One region of the Corynebacterium sp. SA-MJD20WY100 genome, then DNA from elsewhere that is predicted to be linked to it. Evidence: riboswitches for the same ligand, from Rfam matches in the RefSeq annotation. Region 1 holds a riboswitch; the other holds the start of a gene.
What was found. Region 1 has a riboswitch for thiamine pyrophosphate ahead of ABJ196_RS10940 (bifunctional hydroxymethylpyrimidine kinase/phosphomethylpyrimidine kinase). Riboswitches for the same ligand answer to the same signal wherever they lie in the genome.
Positions count from the first base shown of each region.

Region 2: linked by a shared signal. The riboswitch ahead of thiC (phosphomethylpyrimidine synthase ThiC) and the one ahead of ABJ196_RS10940 (bifunctional hydroxymethylpyrimidine kinase/phosphomethylpyrimidine kinase) in region 1 are both predicted to bind thiamine pyrophosphate.

Region 1 covers NZ_JBCJKS010000022.1:35,448-42,715, reverse strand. Annotated here, with positions in the region: gene ABJ196_RS10940 (bifunctional hydroxymethylpyrimidine kinase/phosphomethylpyrimidine kinase) at 1-1,581, opposite strand, end outside; TPP riboswitch at 1,569-1,671, opposite strand; gene ABJ196_RS10935 (NAD(P)/FAD-dependent oxidoreductase) at 1,772-3,112, opposite strand; gene ABJ196_RS10930 (class I SAM-dependent methyltransferase) at 3,314-4,597, shown strand; gene ABJ196_RS10925 (MFS transporter) at 4,671-6,044, opposite strand; gene ABJ196_RS10920 (FAD-binding and (Fe-S)-binding domain-containing protein) at 6,340-7,268, opposite strand, start outside.
Region 2 covers NZ_JBCJKS010000017.1:15,876-23,143, forward strand. Annotated here, with positions in the region: gene lepB (signal peptidase I) at 1-617, opposite strand, end outside; gene ABJ196_RS09645 (DUF559 domain-containing protein) at 904-1,839, shown strand; gene ABJ196_RS09650 (hypothetical protein) at 1,944-2,522, opposite strand; gene ABJ196_RS09655 (cutinase family protein) at 2,449-3,450, opposite strand; gene rplS (50S ribosomal protein L19) at 3,545-3,889, opposite strand; TPP riboswitch at 4,061-4,176, shown strand; gene thiC (phosphomethylpyrimidine synthase ThiC) at 4,173-5,918, shown strand; gene ABJ196_RS09670 (thiamine phosphate synthase) at 5,922-6,575, shown strand; gene thiO (glycine oxidase ThiO) at 6,572-7,268, shown strand, end outside.

The DNA of each region.
Region 1 (7,268 bases):
CCAGCGGCGGTCAGCCTGGTCGAAGAAGTCCACCTCGTGCCAACATGCCGCAAGGTAGGCGCGGGTGGCACGCGAGCGCGTGGCGGGGTCTGCGGCAGTGAGCGCTTCTTCGACGAGCGCGATGGCGGCGCGCACGCCGGTGAGGAATTCCTCGCCGCCGTATTGCGTGATCCAAGCGTTGTAGGGATGCTCGGGCGAGTTTTGGGCCGCAAGGTGGAGGCCGACCTCAGCGTAGAGCCAGTAGCAAGGCAGGACCGCGGCGGCACCGACGACGTAGTCGTCGGTGTGCGTCGTGGCGACGAGGAAGTCGGTGTAGGCGCTTGTCACCCGTGAAGGGGCGTTGAGCGCTGCAGAAGAGACCGTCGTGGTGTGGTGCGCAATCCAATCCTTGTGAAGGGACATCTCGACGGCGAGGCACTCGGCGGCACCCGAGGCCCAATGCAGCTGCGCGTCGGCGTCCGGTGCGAGGCCGGCTAAGCGCGCCAGCGCCTTCGAATACCGGTTGAGGTACTGCGCGTCCTGCGCCAGGTAAAAGGCGAAGTCCTCTTCGCGCAGCGTGCCGGTACCGAGCGCCTGGATGAAGGGCAGCTGCGTGATGGACTGCCAGGCGTCGCCGGTGAGCTCCCAGAGGCGGGCCGTCTCCGGGCCTGCAGCGGGAACGTGGGGCGCGGGGGCGGCCGCGGTACTCGTGACATCGCTGTAGAAGCGCGCCGGCACGGTGGAAGCCGCCGCCGCGAGGCGGCGGGCGCGGTGCCCATGGTCGACGGGGCCGTGACCCTGGCCGACCTCAAGGGCGGCCGCGTGGGAGATGGCCTCGTGGAGCCAGCGGGTGGACCAGGAGAGGGCATCGGAAAGCGAGTCGCCCGCGCCGAGCCGGGTGGCCAACGCTGAGGAGAGAGAACACCCCGTGCCGTGGGTGTGCGGGGTGTCCACGCGCGGGCAGGAGACACGACGGACGGCGCCATCCGGGGTGACGAGGGCATTATCGGCGAGGTCGCCGCGCAGGTGCCCGCCCTTGACGATGACGGTGGTGCGAGTGCTGGCGGACCATGCGGTGGCGTGGGCGATGGCCTCCTCGAGCGTGGTGGCCTCGGCCGTGTGGGTGAGCACGGCGAGCTCCTTGAGGTTGGGCGTGACCACGGTGGCACGTGCGCACAGCTCGCGCACGGCGGCCTCCGCGTCGCGGTCGAGAAGACGGAAGCCGCTTGTGGCCACCATGACGGGGTCGAGGACCACGGGCACGTCCGATAGTTGGTCGAGAAAGCGTGAGACCTCCGCCACGATGGCGGCGCTGCCCAACATGCCAATCTTCACCGCGTCAATGGTGACGTCTGAGGCCACGGCGGTAAGCTGCGCGCGGAGGAACTCGACCGGCGGGGTGTGGACCTCGCGCACGCCCTGGGTATTCTGCGCGACGAGAGCGGTCACGGCGGACATGCCGTAGCCGCCTGCTGCGGCGATGGATTTCAGGTCTGCCTGGATGCCGGCCCCGCCCGTGGGGTCCGTTCCGGCGATGGAGAGTACGCGGGGTACTGCAGGAATGCGCGCCGAAGCAGGCGCGCCAATAACGGCGTCGTTCACAACGATCCCTTCGCTAGCTCTAACTCAGTGCAGGTTCAATGGGTGTTTTCTCAGCCGCGGCTTCGAGCCTTGGCACCCCATGTTGCGCTCTCGACACTAACAAAGCACGGTGGGTGTGCGCGCGGTTTTGGGCATAAAAATCCCCCGTTCGCGATACAGCGAGACGGGGGAATGATGGGGAAGAGAAGACTTACGCGTCCTTGCCCATCTTGTTGCGGGCCAAACGCTGCTGGTCCGTGATTGCGAGGTTGCCGCGGACCGGGGAGACGGCGTTGATGAGCCAGTTCAGGGCCACGATGGCGCGGGAACGGAAGCCGACGAGGTATGCGACGTGGAGAGCCAGCCAGGCGATCCATGCCGGGAAGCCGGTCATTTCGGTCTTGCCCATCTTCACCACAGCGTTGAAGCGGGAGATGACGGCCATGGAGCCCTTATCGAAGTAGTCGAAGGCCTCCTTTTCGTTGGCAGTGGACTCCTCATCCAGCTTGGCCTCGATGAGCTTGGCAGCGTGTGCGCCACCCTGCATGGCGACCTGTGCCAGGCCCGGCAGACGGTTAAGACCCATCATGTCGCCGATGACGTAGACGTTGGAGTACTCGCCCAGGGTGAGGTCCTCGTTAACCGGGACGCGGCCTGCGCGGTCGGTCTCGACGCCAGCTTGTTCGGCAACCATCTTGCCCAGCGGGGAAGCGGCAACGCCGGCGGACCAGATCTTGACGCCAGCCTCGATGGTGGTCTCCTGCTCGGTCTTCATGTCCTTGTAGGTCACGGACTTCTCGTCCACGTTGGTGACCATGGCGTTGAGGCGTACGTCGACGCCCATCTTCTCCAGGGTGCGCTGTGCCTTGCGGCCCAGGCGCTTGCCGAACGGCGGCAGGACCTGCGGTGCACCGTCGAGGAGGTAAATCTTCGCAGACGACGGCGAGAAGTTGGAGAACTGGCCGTTGAAGGAGCGCTTGGCCATCTCGGCGATCTGGCCGGTGAGCTCGACGCCGGTCGGGCCGGCACCGACGATGACGAAGGTGAGGAGCTTCTCGCGCTCTGCCGGGTCATCGGTAAGCTCTGCCTTCTCGAAGGCGGCAATGATGTTGGCACGCAGCTCGAGTGCGTCATCCAGGGTCTTCATGCCCGGCGCGAACTCGGCGAAGTGGTCGTTGCCGAAGTAGGACTGGCCAGCGCCAGCGGCGACGATGAGGGAGTCGTACTCGAAGGTGCGCTCGGTGTCGTCCAGGGCCGCGGTGACGGTCTGGGCTTTGATGTCGATGTTCGTCACGTTGCCGTTGACGAAGTGGGCGTTGTCCTGGTCGCGCAGAATCTGGCGGGTGGACGGAGCGATCTCGCCGGAGGAGACGAGGCCGGTGGCTACCTGGTAGAGCATCGGCTGGAACAGGTGGTGGTTCTTCTTGTCGATGAGCGTGACGTCAACGTCAGCGTTCTTCAAGGACTTGACGGCGTTTAAGCCACCGAAGCCTGCACCAATAACGACGACGTGGTGGCGGCCGCCGTTGGGACGGAAAGCGTTCTCAGCCATGTGTGAGTAAAACCTCTCTTGAAAAATTTAAAGCCGTGTTTTAGCTACCCGTCTAGTGTAATAGGTTGCTCCTTGGTCGGCATAGTTTAGGTCACAAAATACTCCGGGCGCGCGGCCCCGCCTGGGCGCTGCGGCGTGCTGCGCCGCCTAAACTGGCGGGTATTGTCTGTCGTTCGCCGGTTCTAATGAGTAAGGGGCACCGTGAGCCATTCCCATCTTGACGCCATTGATGCGCAGCTGTGGCCAGGCGTGGCGGAGGTGCCCGTTGCGCGCTTTGGCGCGTGGCGTGCCCGGCGCGCGGAGGCTCAGTTTGCGCAGGCCTGCGACGCGGCGGGACTGGTGCTCGAAGGCGCTGACGCTGACCTGCGGGTCGCGCACGACGCGCTCTTCGACCGCCTCGCGCACGGCGGTTGGGTAGGCTTCGCGGAGTCCTACCTCGCCGGCGAGTGGACGACGCCGGACTCCGCGCATCTCGTGTGTGTCCTCAAGCGCCTGCTCGGTGCTGGGTACGCACCCAAGACCCCCGCAGTGCCCGAATCGCCCGCGACGGGCGGGGAGCTGCCCACAGAGCTAGTCAAGCTCTACGCCGGGGATCGCGTGAGCCACCAGGGCGGCATCTTTTCCACGGGCGTGCCCACGACGGTCCGCGAGTCTGTGCCGGCCTATGAGCGCTCCGGCGCCAAGGAGCACTTCGTCGACGTCACCCATCTGTCGGAGCCCACCGCCGTCGACCGCGAGGATTTGCGCTCTGCCCAAGAGCGCTCCGCAGCCTGGCTTGCCGATGCCACCCGTGTCGGCGCCGGCTCCCACGTCCTGGTTTTCCCGGCGACGGGTCTTCAGGCCGCCGTTCAGGCGGCCGAGCGCCGCGCCGTCGTCGATATTCTTACGGCTGACCCCGCGCGCGCCGAGGCGGTTCGCGAGCATCTCGTGCTCGCTGGCGTCTCTGACAACGTGGCTTGCCAGGATATCGAGCACCTCGTGCCGAGCCCGCAGGAATGGCGCGGCCGGTATGACGCGATCATTTCCATCGAGGCCCTGGAATCCCTGGGCAGTCGGGAGCGTGGACGCTACGTGCAGGCTATCGACCGGCTGCTCGATGCCAGCGGCCGCGCCGTGATCCAAACGACCGTCGCCACCGAGCAGATGACCGGCCCCGGCCGCGACGCGCTGGAGGCGCTCAAGGCCTACGTGTGGCCCGGTCTTGGACTGCTCACCGTCGCCGAGGTCAACAAGCTGGTCGAGCGTAGCACCGGCCTGCGCATTGTGGCCCAGACCCACACCGGACCGCACTACCGAGAGTCGCTCGAGCACGAGCGTTCCTTCTTCGTGGGCCACCTCCGCGAGGCCGCCGCCGCCGGCTTCGACCCGGTCTACCGCCGCCTGTGGACCTATCAATTCGCGCTGCGCGAGGCGCTCTTCGCGCTCGGCATGGCGGACTCCGTCCAGTTCACGCTCGTCCACCGCAATCGCGGCGGCCGCCGTTAGTCCAGCCGAGCTCGCACACGAGAAATCCCCCGCGCTCCTGTTCGAGAGCGGGGGAATTGGTCTGTGTGGGGGTTTAGACCTCGGTGAGGTCGACCTTGCTCATCTCGCGCATCGCGATGATGGCGACCAGGGAGATGGCGGAGACGATGATGAGGTAGTAGCCGACGGCGGCGACTCCCTGCGTCTTTACCAGCCAAGTGGCGATGAATGGCGCAACCGCAGCGCCCAGGATAGAGGAGACGTTGTACGCGATACCAGAACCGGTGTAGCGCACGTTGGTCGGGAACAGCTCGGGCAGGACCGCAGACATTGGGCCGAAGATGAGGCCCATAATGAACATGCCGAGCGTGAGGAAGGCTAGGACGGAACCGGTGGTCGCTGTTTCGATGTCCAGGAAGAACGGGAACGTGAAGCCGAAGGCTATCATGATGGCGGAGGTCACCGTGAGGACCGGTTTGCGGCCGTACTTATCAGCCAGCAGCGAGGCGACGGGGATGCCGGCCATGAAGGCGAAGATGGAGACCAGCTGGATTTCCAGGAACTGGATGTACGGGATGTTCAGACCCAAACCCTTGGAGCTATCGCCGATGCCGTAGGACAGGATCCAGGTGGTGACCAGGTAGAACAGCGTGTAGCAGGACACCATGACGAAGGTGCCGATCAGGGTGGGCAGCCATGCAGTCTTGAAGACCTCAAGGATGGGGGACTTGGCCTTCTTGCCGGAGTCCACAGCCTGCTGGAAGACCGGAGTTTCTTCCAGTTTCAGGCGGACGTAGAGACCGATGAGGACCATCACCGCGGAGCCCAGGAACGGCAGGCGCCAGCCCCACTCCATGAACGTGCCCGTCGTGTCGCCACGGTGGTAGTCCATGGTGGCGACCAAGGCGAGGAAGAAACCATTAGCGAGAAAGAAGCCGAACGGGGCGCCGAACTGCGGCCACATGGCGGCCGACGCACGCTTGCCGTCTTCGGCAGTCTCGGAGGCCAGCAGGGCCGCGCCGGACCACTCGCCGCCCAGGCCCAGGCCCTGGCAGAAGCGCATGAGCGCCAGCAGCGCGGGTGCGAGGATGCCCGCGGTGGCATAGGTGGGCAGGATGCCGATGATGAAGGTGGCGATACCCATGGTGAGCAGCGCGCCCACCAGGGTGGCCTTGCGGCCGATGCGGTCACCGAAGTGGCCGAAGACGACCGAGCCCAGCGGGCGGGCAACGAACGCGAGGCCAAAGGTGGCGAAGGACTGGAGCAGTGCAACCGTGGGGTCTTCGGTCTTCGGGAAGAAGAGGAAGGGGAACACGGCGACGGCAGCCGTGGCATAAATATAAAAATCGTAGAACTCGATGGTGGTGCCGATGGTCGACGCGAAAGCGATGCGTCGACGATCGTGCTTAGTCAACTGTGCCGTCGTGGTAGTGGCGGCGGGTGCTGTGGCAGTTGCGGTTGTGGTCACGGCAAGCCCTCCTTGTGCATTAAGAGAAATGAAGTTTCTATCACCCAATCGGTGAATGCGCTCAAGCTTAATATCTCACGTAATGAAATTGCAAGCTCATTGTGTGAAATTCTTTAAACTAGCCCATCGCTTTCTCCCGCGCGTTTCGTCTGCGCTCCAAGACTCCGAGGTCAACCCGAAAAATGACAACTGCCCGCCCTCGTTACAACGAAGGCGGGCAGCGGTTCCACGGCGTGTCGCATCGTTCCACAGAATGAAACGTGCGCGTTGAGACGCGGTGGGCTATGCGGGAAGGCTACGGCGTGACCACTGGGCGGGATGCGCGCTCGAGCAGCACGGCAATGGAGTCGTACGTGCGGCCGGTCATCATCTCCAAGCCCATCTCGCACGTGCGGTTGTCCGAGACAAACGCGTCGAAGTGCTCCGCGTCGAGGGAGGCGCGCTCCTCGCGGGTCGCAGACTCGACAAGCTCTGGGTGGAGCAGCCCGCGGTCGCCGGCGGTGCCACAGCACATCGCCCCCTCCGGCACCTTGGCCTCGCCGCACGCGTTGGCCAGGGCCAGCAGCGAGTCACTGATACCCATGTGGTGCGTCGAGCATGTCGGGTGGACGGCGATTTTGCCCATGGAGTGGACGATGGGCAGGTGCTCAATGACCTCGTCGCGCAGCCATTCCACGACGTCCATAATGCGCAGGTCTTCCCACAGCTCGCGGTCGGCGGGCTCGAGGGCATCCGGCACGTTGTCGAGCAGGCCATGCGTGCAGCTGGCTGCGTCCACGATAATGGGGAGCTTGCCGTGCTCCGACCAGTGCCACAGGTCGCGCACGATCTTCTGCGCCTGGTACGTGAAGCCCTCCGTGTAACCCTTGGAGGACCATGGCGTGCCACAGCAATCGCCCGTCACGTCGTTCGGAATCCATACCGGCTGGCCGGCGCGGCGGCCGAGCTCCACGATGGCGCGCGGCAAGTCGACGGAATCCGGCGCCGCACCCGCCGGGCGGCCAAAAATGCGGTTGATGCAGGCGGGGAAGTACACGGCGCCCGCGCCCTCACGCGGGGTCTCTGGCAGGCGCGAGGCGCCCTTGGGTAGCGGACCCGGCACCGTGGGCAGTAGGTCCGGGCTCACGACGTTGCGCGCGAGGTTCGCACCGAGCTCGAGCGGCTGATGCGGAATCTTATTCGCAGAAATGATGCCGGCGCGGGCAAGCTTCTCCACGACGTCCC
Region 2 (7,268 bases), on a different contig from region 1:
GAGTTCGTGCGGTTATCGCCCATCACCCAATAGTTGCCCTCCGGCACGGTGATCGGACCGAAGTACGGGCCACCGCACTCCTCCGAGCCGTTCGACTCATCGACGGGGTACGTGGGCGGGTTCTGGATATAGGACTGATCGATAGGCTTGCCGTCGACCATAACGGCCGGGTCGCCCGCCTGGCACGAGACCGTCTGGCCACCCGTCGCAATGACGCGCTTGACCAGCGTGTTCTCATCCGGTGGCGTCAGCGAGACGTAGGACAGTGCGTCCTGAATCTTGTGGATGGTCGGGTTATCCGAGCGCGGCGAGGTATACGCGCCATTCCACGAGTCCGTGCCCTTGAAGACCACAACATCGCCCGGCTCCGGATGCTTATCCCCGTAGTAGCTGACCTTCTCGACGAAGATGCGGTCGCCCGTGCATCCCTGGCAGCCATGCAGCGTCGGTTCCATGGACGCGGACGGAATGACATACTGGCGGCCGATAGTGTTTTGCACCAAACCCACCACCGCGAGCACCGCGACGACGATGAGCAGAGTCTCTACCAGCCACGGCAGCTGCTTCTTCTGCTTCTTTTCGTTCTTCGAACAGGTCTCATCCGGCACACCCTGCACGTGCGCGTCGCCGGATGCGGGTACAGCATTATTAGTCACGGGCTACAGCCTACAACACGACTCGCCGCGTACTGCAGATTCCTCGGACGCCCGAGTCTGTCCGTCGGCTACGCACAAGGTGTAAGCCAGAAGGTGTATTTCCCCCTCCCGACGGCTAAATAAACCTTCTGGCTCACACCCTTTGGATTCTTGGCCTCTGTGCTGCTACCCCCGGCACCCCCACAGGCTGCACACTCTATTTGGCAATCCCTTGAATTCGCCCTACCACGTCATTACTTATCGAGCCATGAACTCTCTATCTCAGAACCACGTCTCACCCGTCCTCGACCTCCTTATCAACCTTGACCACGCGCCACGCGCCCATCCCGACATCGCCGACGACCTCGCCGCGCGGCGTCTCATCCGCTTAGGCAGCAAGCACGCCGTCCGGGTGAGCGACTGGGAGCCACTCCCCCGACATCTCCAGTGGACGCTGCGCTGCGTCGCCATCGGCCGCGAGCTCTACAAGGGAGTGCTCATCGCCCGCTCCGCCGGCTTACTCCACGGGCTGTGGACGCTTTCGGTCGCCTACGACCATGTCCATATAGCAGTACCCGGCGGCCACAGTCGTTCCAAACGAGCCTGGCCGAAGTTCTCGAAGTACCACAAGAGCCCTATCCTTCCCGACGAAATCGACATCCTTCACGGGGTCCGTGTCACCACGCGCGCACGGACCTGCGTCGACATCGCACGCTTCGAAGGATTCCGCGCAGGACTCGCCGCCATGGACAGCTTCCTTCGCACCGGTGGTCGCAAAGCTGAGCTGCGCGCCGCCATCGAACGCGCCCGCCGATGCAAAGGCATCGCCCACGCCCGCCGCGCGTACGCGGAGGTCGACCCCAAGTCTGAGTCTGCCTATGAATCGTATTTCCGCGCCATGTACCTCGATGGGGCGTTTCCCAGTGCCAAGCGGCTCACGGTCCAGGGTAGGGTCGAGCCGTATCGCGTCGATTTCATCGTGAATTCTTTCCTCATCGTCGAAATTGACGGGGACATCAAGTATCAGCAGAATGCACAGGCGGCGCTCGTCCAGGAACGCAAGCGTGAACGCGATCTGACGAACAAGGGCTACCGTGTCATCCGCTTCGATCCCATGCAGTTGCTACGCAAGCCGGATGAGTGCATCCGCATTCTCGAGCAGGCGCTGAACGAACAGGCGTCCGGTCCCCGCTCGGTGGCCTAGTCTCTGCTGCTGTAGCAAAGGGTGTACGCCACAAGGTGTATTTCGCCCCTCCAGAGGGGGAAATAAACCTTCTGCCTCACACCTTTTGGGTAACACGCATCGAGTCAGCGCGACGCTGAGCGCTCCCGCAGCACTCCCCGCGCGACCTCGAGCAGCCACTCGTCCGCCCAGTCGCGGCCAAGCTTGCCGTCAACGTAGAAGCCCTGCTCGAAGTAGGACACGTGCGTATAGCCGAAGTCGCCAGCGACGCGCAGCGAGTTGATGGTTCCTTGGTTGGCTGGATCCGCCATCGCCGCGTCGAGACCCGCGGCGTGTTGAAGCTGCGCGACGAGCTGCGTCGTGACCTGCTTGGCCGCGCGCTGGCGCAGCTGCGTGGGCGTGTCCAGCTTCGGCACGAGTCCCAGGTGATAGGCCTGCCAGTAGACGGACTCGGCGGCATCGACGGCCTTGAAGCCCTCGACTGCTACGTCGAACCAGGCGCCCGCCTCAGGACTTATCGAGTTCAGCGGCTCGGACGCGCCCTCAAGCACCGGGATGAGGTAGTCCGACATCGCGCCCTCATACGCAAGGTTGGGCAACGCCGCGATGAGCCCGATGCCCACGAGCTGCTCAATAGACAGTCCCGGGTGCGTATGCGACTCGAGAATCAGGTAGTACTGGGACAGCTCCGCCACGGTCGCCACGAGTGCGGGCACCTGGAGGATGGACGCACCCGACTCGTCTAGGGCCGCGCCCACTTCTTTGCCCTCTGACATCCCGGCGAGGAAGCGCTTCCACCACGCGGGGCGTTAACGTATCCGAGGGGCCTTCCCATTCGACGCGATTGGCGTAGTCTGCGATATCGCGCACGATGGTGTCCGAGGGAGTCGCGCATGCCATGTCCGTGTTATTGCACAGGGAGACAACCTTGCCCTCCATGCCTGCGAAGTTTCCGGGGCGCTGGCCGGTCATGCCCTCGCGACCAGCGCTCACGCCCGTCCCGCCGTCGAGGATGATCTCGCCATTCGCCGCGCGTGTGCCCGCGGGCACCGGACCGTAGAGCTTTGCGGGTCGTGCCGGTGGGGCGCCGAGCCGTGCGCGGCCGGGGTCGGCAACAAGGATGACCGCGGCGACATCGTCAGGCGTCACGTCCTTCACGCGGCCGGCGGAAATCTCTGCGGCGATATCACCGGCGACCGAGGCACCCTGGGAGTAGCCAATCACCATGTAGCGCGTGGAAGGGCACGCACGCTCGACGTACTCGAGCTCGCGGCGCGCGTCCTCGACGCCTGCACGCACGGATTCACCATAGGTCGCGGCTTCCGAACCCAGCGCGTTGGGTTGGAAAGCGCTGAATCGGCCGAGGGAGGCCGGATATTGGATATTCGTACCGCTCACATCATCTGCGCCGAGACGAATCTGGAGCGTATCCACGGGATTCCACCCGCTGAAGTCGAGCCCCACCGGCTCCGCGGTGTAATACCGCGCGCTAAATCCCGTGCCGGCCGCCTGCAGAACGTGAATGGCCGTGCACTGGCGTGCGACCGCGCGCGGGGTCGCATGCACCGAAAGCACGGCAATCGCAGCGACCCGAAGGCAGGCAAGCACAGAGCGGAGAGCAGAGGCAGTCACGAGGGAATTCTAAGCCGTGCCGCGGAGCCCCACATAAAACGGCGAAACCGCCCCGCTCCAGTACAGGAGACGAGGCGGTAACAGCGCGCTAGAACTAGCGGCGCTCCTTGATGCGAGCCTTCTTGCCACGCAGGTCGCGCAGGTAGTACAGCTTCGCACGGCGGACACGGCCACGGCGAACGACCTCGATGGAGGCGATGTTCGGGGAGTGCACCGGGAAGGTACGCTCGACGCCGATACCGAAGGAGACCTTACGGACGGTGAAGGTCTCGCGGATGCCAGCGCCCTGGCGGCGGATGCAGACACCCTTGAACAGCTGGGTACGCTCGGTGGTGCCCTCGATGACCTTGACGTTGACGTCAAGGGTATCGCCCGGGCGGAAGTTCGGGATATCCTCGCGCAGCGAGGCCTTGTCCAGCAGATCAATCTTGTTGGTCATTGATTTTCCTTTTCAATTTGAGACAGAGGACCCAAGCGCTTCCGCACGGAAGCTGACCGGTTCGTGCCTGTTACATAGAACAGCCATCTATTGTTCCATAACCCCTGCACCCAAACAAAATCTCTCAAATCGCTGACAAACCCGAGGCCTTGTGTTTAGTCTAGGACTTGCACTTATCCCCACGGGAGCCCGCATGGAAGCGGGCTGAGATGGCCGCTGGAACCGCGGCCGCACCGTTCGAACCTGTCTGGTTAGCACCAGCGAAGGAAGAGAGGTCAGGCCCATGTCGGCTACCCATGAGCAAGAAATCCACCCCAAGCACTCCTACTCGCCGATCCGTGAGAAGGGTCTCGAGGTCCCGGAAACCGAAATCCGACTCGACGACTCCCCCACCGGCCCCAACGAGCCTTTCCGCATCTACCGCACCCGCGGCCCGGAGTGCGATCCCACGCAAGGGCTTCCGCCCCTGCGGAAAGCGTGGATCGAAGAGCGTAACGACACCGAAGAATACGAGGGCCGCGCACGCGATCTCGCTGACGACGGCAAGTCTGCCCAGAAGCGTGGTGCCGCGTCCCAGGAATGGAAGGGCGAACGCCGCGCTCCAAAGCGGGGAACCCAGCGCGTCACCCAAATGCACTACGCCCGCCAGGGCATTATCACCAAGGAAATGGAATTCGTCGCCCTGCGCGAGCACTGCGATCCAGAGTTCGTCCGCTCCGAGGTCGCCCGCGGGCGCGCCATCATCCCCAACAACATCAACCACCCCGAGTCCGAGCCCATGATCATCGGCCGGAAGTTCCTCACCAAGATCAACGCCAACATCGGCAACTCGGCGGTCACAAGCTCCATCGAGGAAGAAGTGTCGAAGCTGCGCTGGGCCACCCGCTGGGGCGCGGACACCGTCATGGATCTCTCCACGGGCGACGATATCCACACGACCCGCGAGTGGATCCTGCGCAACTCCCCCGTCCCCATCGGCACGGTGCCCATCTACCAGGCACTGGAAAAGGTAAACGGCATCGCGGAGGACCTCACCTGGGAGATCTTCCGTGACACCGTCATCGAGCAATGCGAGCAAGGCGTGGACTACATGACCATCCACGCCGGCGTGTTGCTTCCCTACATTCCGCTCACCACCGAGCGCGTCACCGGCATCGTCAGCCGCGGCGGTTCCATCATGGCCGGCTGGTGCCTCGCCCACCACAAGGAATCCTTCCTTTATGAGAACTTCGACGAGCTCTGCGAGATCTTCTCCCGCTACGACGTCGCCTTCTCCCTCGGCGACGGCCTGCGCCCCGGCTGCCTCGCGGACGCCAATGACACCGCGCAGTTTGCGGAGCTGAAGACCATCGGCGAGCTCACCCGTCGCGCCTGGGAGTACGACGTCCAGGTCATGGTCGAGGGCCCCGGCCACGTCCCGCTCAATATGATTCAGGAAAACAACGAGCTGGAGCAGGACTGGGCTTCCGATGCCCCCTTCTATACCCTCGGTCCCCTCGTCACCGATATCGCGCCCGGCTACGACCACATCACCTCGGCCATCGGTGCGGCCCACATCGCGATGGGCGGCACGGCGATGCTCTGCTACGTCACGCCGAAGGAGCACCTCGGCCTGCCCAACCGCGACGACGTGAAGACCGGCGTGATTACGTATAAGTTGGCGGCCCATGCCGCCGATGTCGCCAAAGGTCATCCCGGAGCCCGCGCCTGGGACGACGCGATGAGCAAGGCCCGCTTCGAGTTCCGCTGGCACGACCAGTTCGCGCTCTCCCTCGATCCGGATACCGCGCAGGCCTACCACGACGAAACCCTGCCGGCCGAGCCTGCGAAGACCGCCCACTTCTGTTCCATGTGCGGCCCGAAGTTCTGCTCCATGCGCATCAGCCAGGACATTCGCGACACCTTCGGCGCGAAGCTCGGCATGCCCACCATGCCTGCGCCCGCTGGCGCGTCCGCAGAAGCAGCAGGAGAAGCCCTCAAAGCCGCCGAATTCCGCGCCGCCGGCTCCGAAATCTACCAGGAGGTTTAATCCATGCGCGCCGATCTGCGCTGTTACTTTGTCACAGGCTCCGAGCCTGCCGGTGCCCTCGCCCGCCGCGCCGCCGCAGCCGCTTCAGGTGGGGCCGGGGTCATCCAGGTACGTTCGAAACCCATTTCGGCGCGCGATCTCTATGACCTGGGTGCGGCGGTATCCACCGCCGTCCACGCCGCGAATCCAGACACCGCCGTCGTCATCGACGACCGCGTCGACGTCGCCCTCGCCCTGCGCGAGGCGGGCTTTCCCGTCGCCGGTGTCCACCTGGGTCAGGACGATCTCCCCGTCCGCGCGGCCCGCGCGCTCCTCGGCCCCGACGCCCTCATCGGGCTCACCACCGGCACCCTGGCCCTCATCGAGGATGCCAACCAGTACGCGGACGTCCTCGACTACGTCGGCTGCGGTCCTTTCCGTGCCACCCCCACAAAGGACTCCGGCCGCCCACCGCTGGGGCTCGAGGGCTATCCCGCCATCGTCGCCGCCTCGCAGCTGCCCGTCGTCGCTATCGGCGACGTCACTGCTGACGACGCAGCCGACCTCGCCGGCACCGGCGTCGCGGGCGTCGCCGTCGTCCGCGGCATCATGCATGCCGACGATCCGGCCGCCTACTGCACGCGGATCCGCGACGCGTTCTCGGAGAAGAACGCATGAGCCGCGTCGTCATCGTCGGTGCCGGCATCGTTGGGCTCACCACCGCCGTCGAGCTCGCGAACGCCGGCCACAACGTCACGGTTCTTGATCCCGCGCCTGCCTCCGGCGCCACGCACCACGCTGGCGGCATGCTTGCGCCCGCCGCCGAGGTCGTCTATCAGCAAGACCCGCTCTTCCCGCTCATGCAGGCGGCCGGCGCCTGGCACCCGCGGCTTATCGAACTCGTCGCAGCGCACACGGACCTGCCCACCGGATACCGCACCGAGGGCACCCTCGTCGTCGCCGCGGACCGCGCGGACGCGCAACATCTCTCCGAACTGCTCGACTACCAGACCGCCCACGGCATGGAGGTCGAACGCATCACGACCCGAGCCGCCCGTTCCATGGAGCCTGCGCTCTCCCCGCGTCTCGCCGGTGCCGTCTCCATCCCCGGCGACACGCAGCTCTTCCCGCGGATGTTCGCCGCGGCCGCCCTCGACGCCGTGCGCAATCTCGGCGCCGACGTCCGCACCGAGCGTGTCACCCGTATCACCCCAGACGGCGAGGTCACCACCGACCAGGGCACCCACCACGCTAACGCTGTGGTGCTCGCAGCCGGACTCGGCGCCGCCCACATCAACGGCTGGTACGAGGACACGAACCCGCTTCAGCTGCGTCCCGTCTATGGCGACATTCTGCGTCTCCGCGTACCCG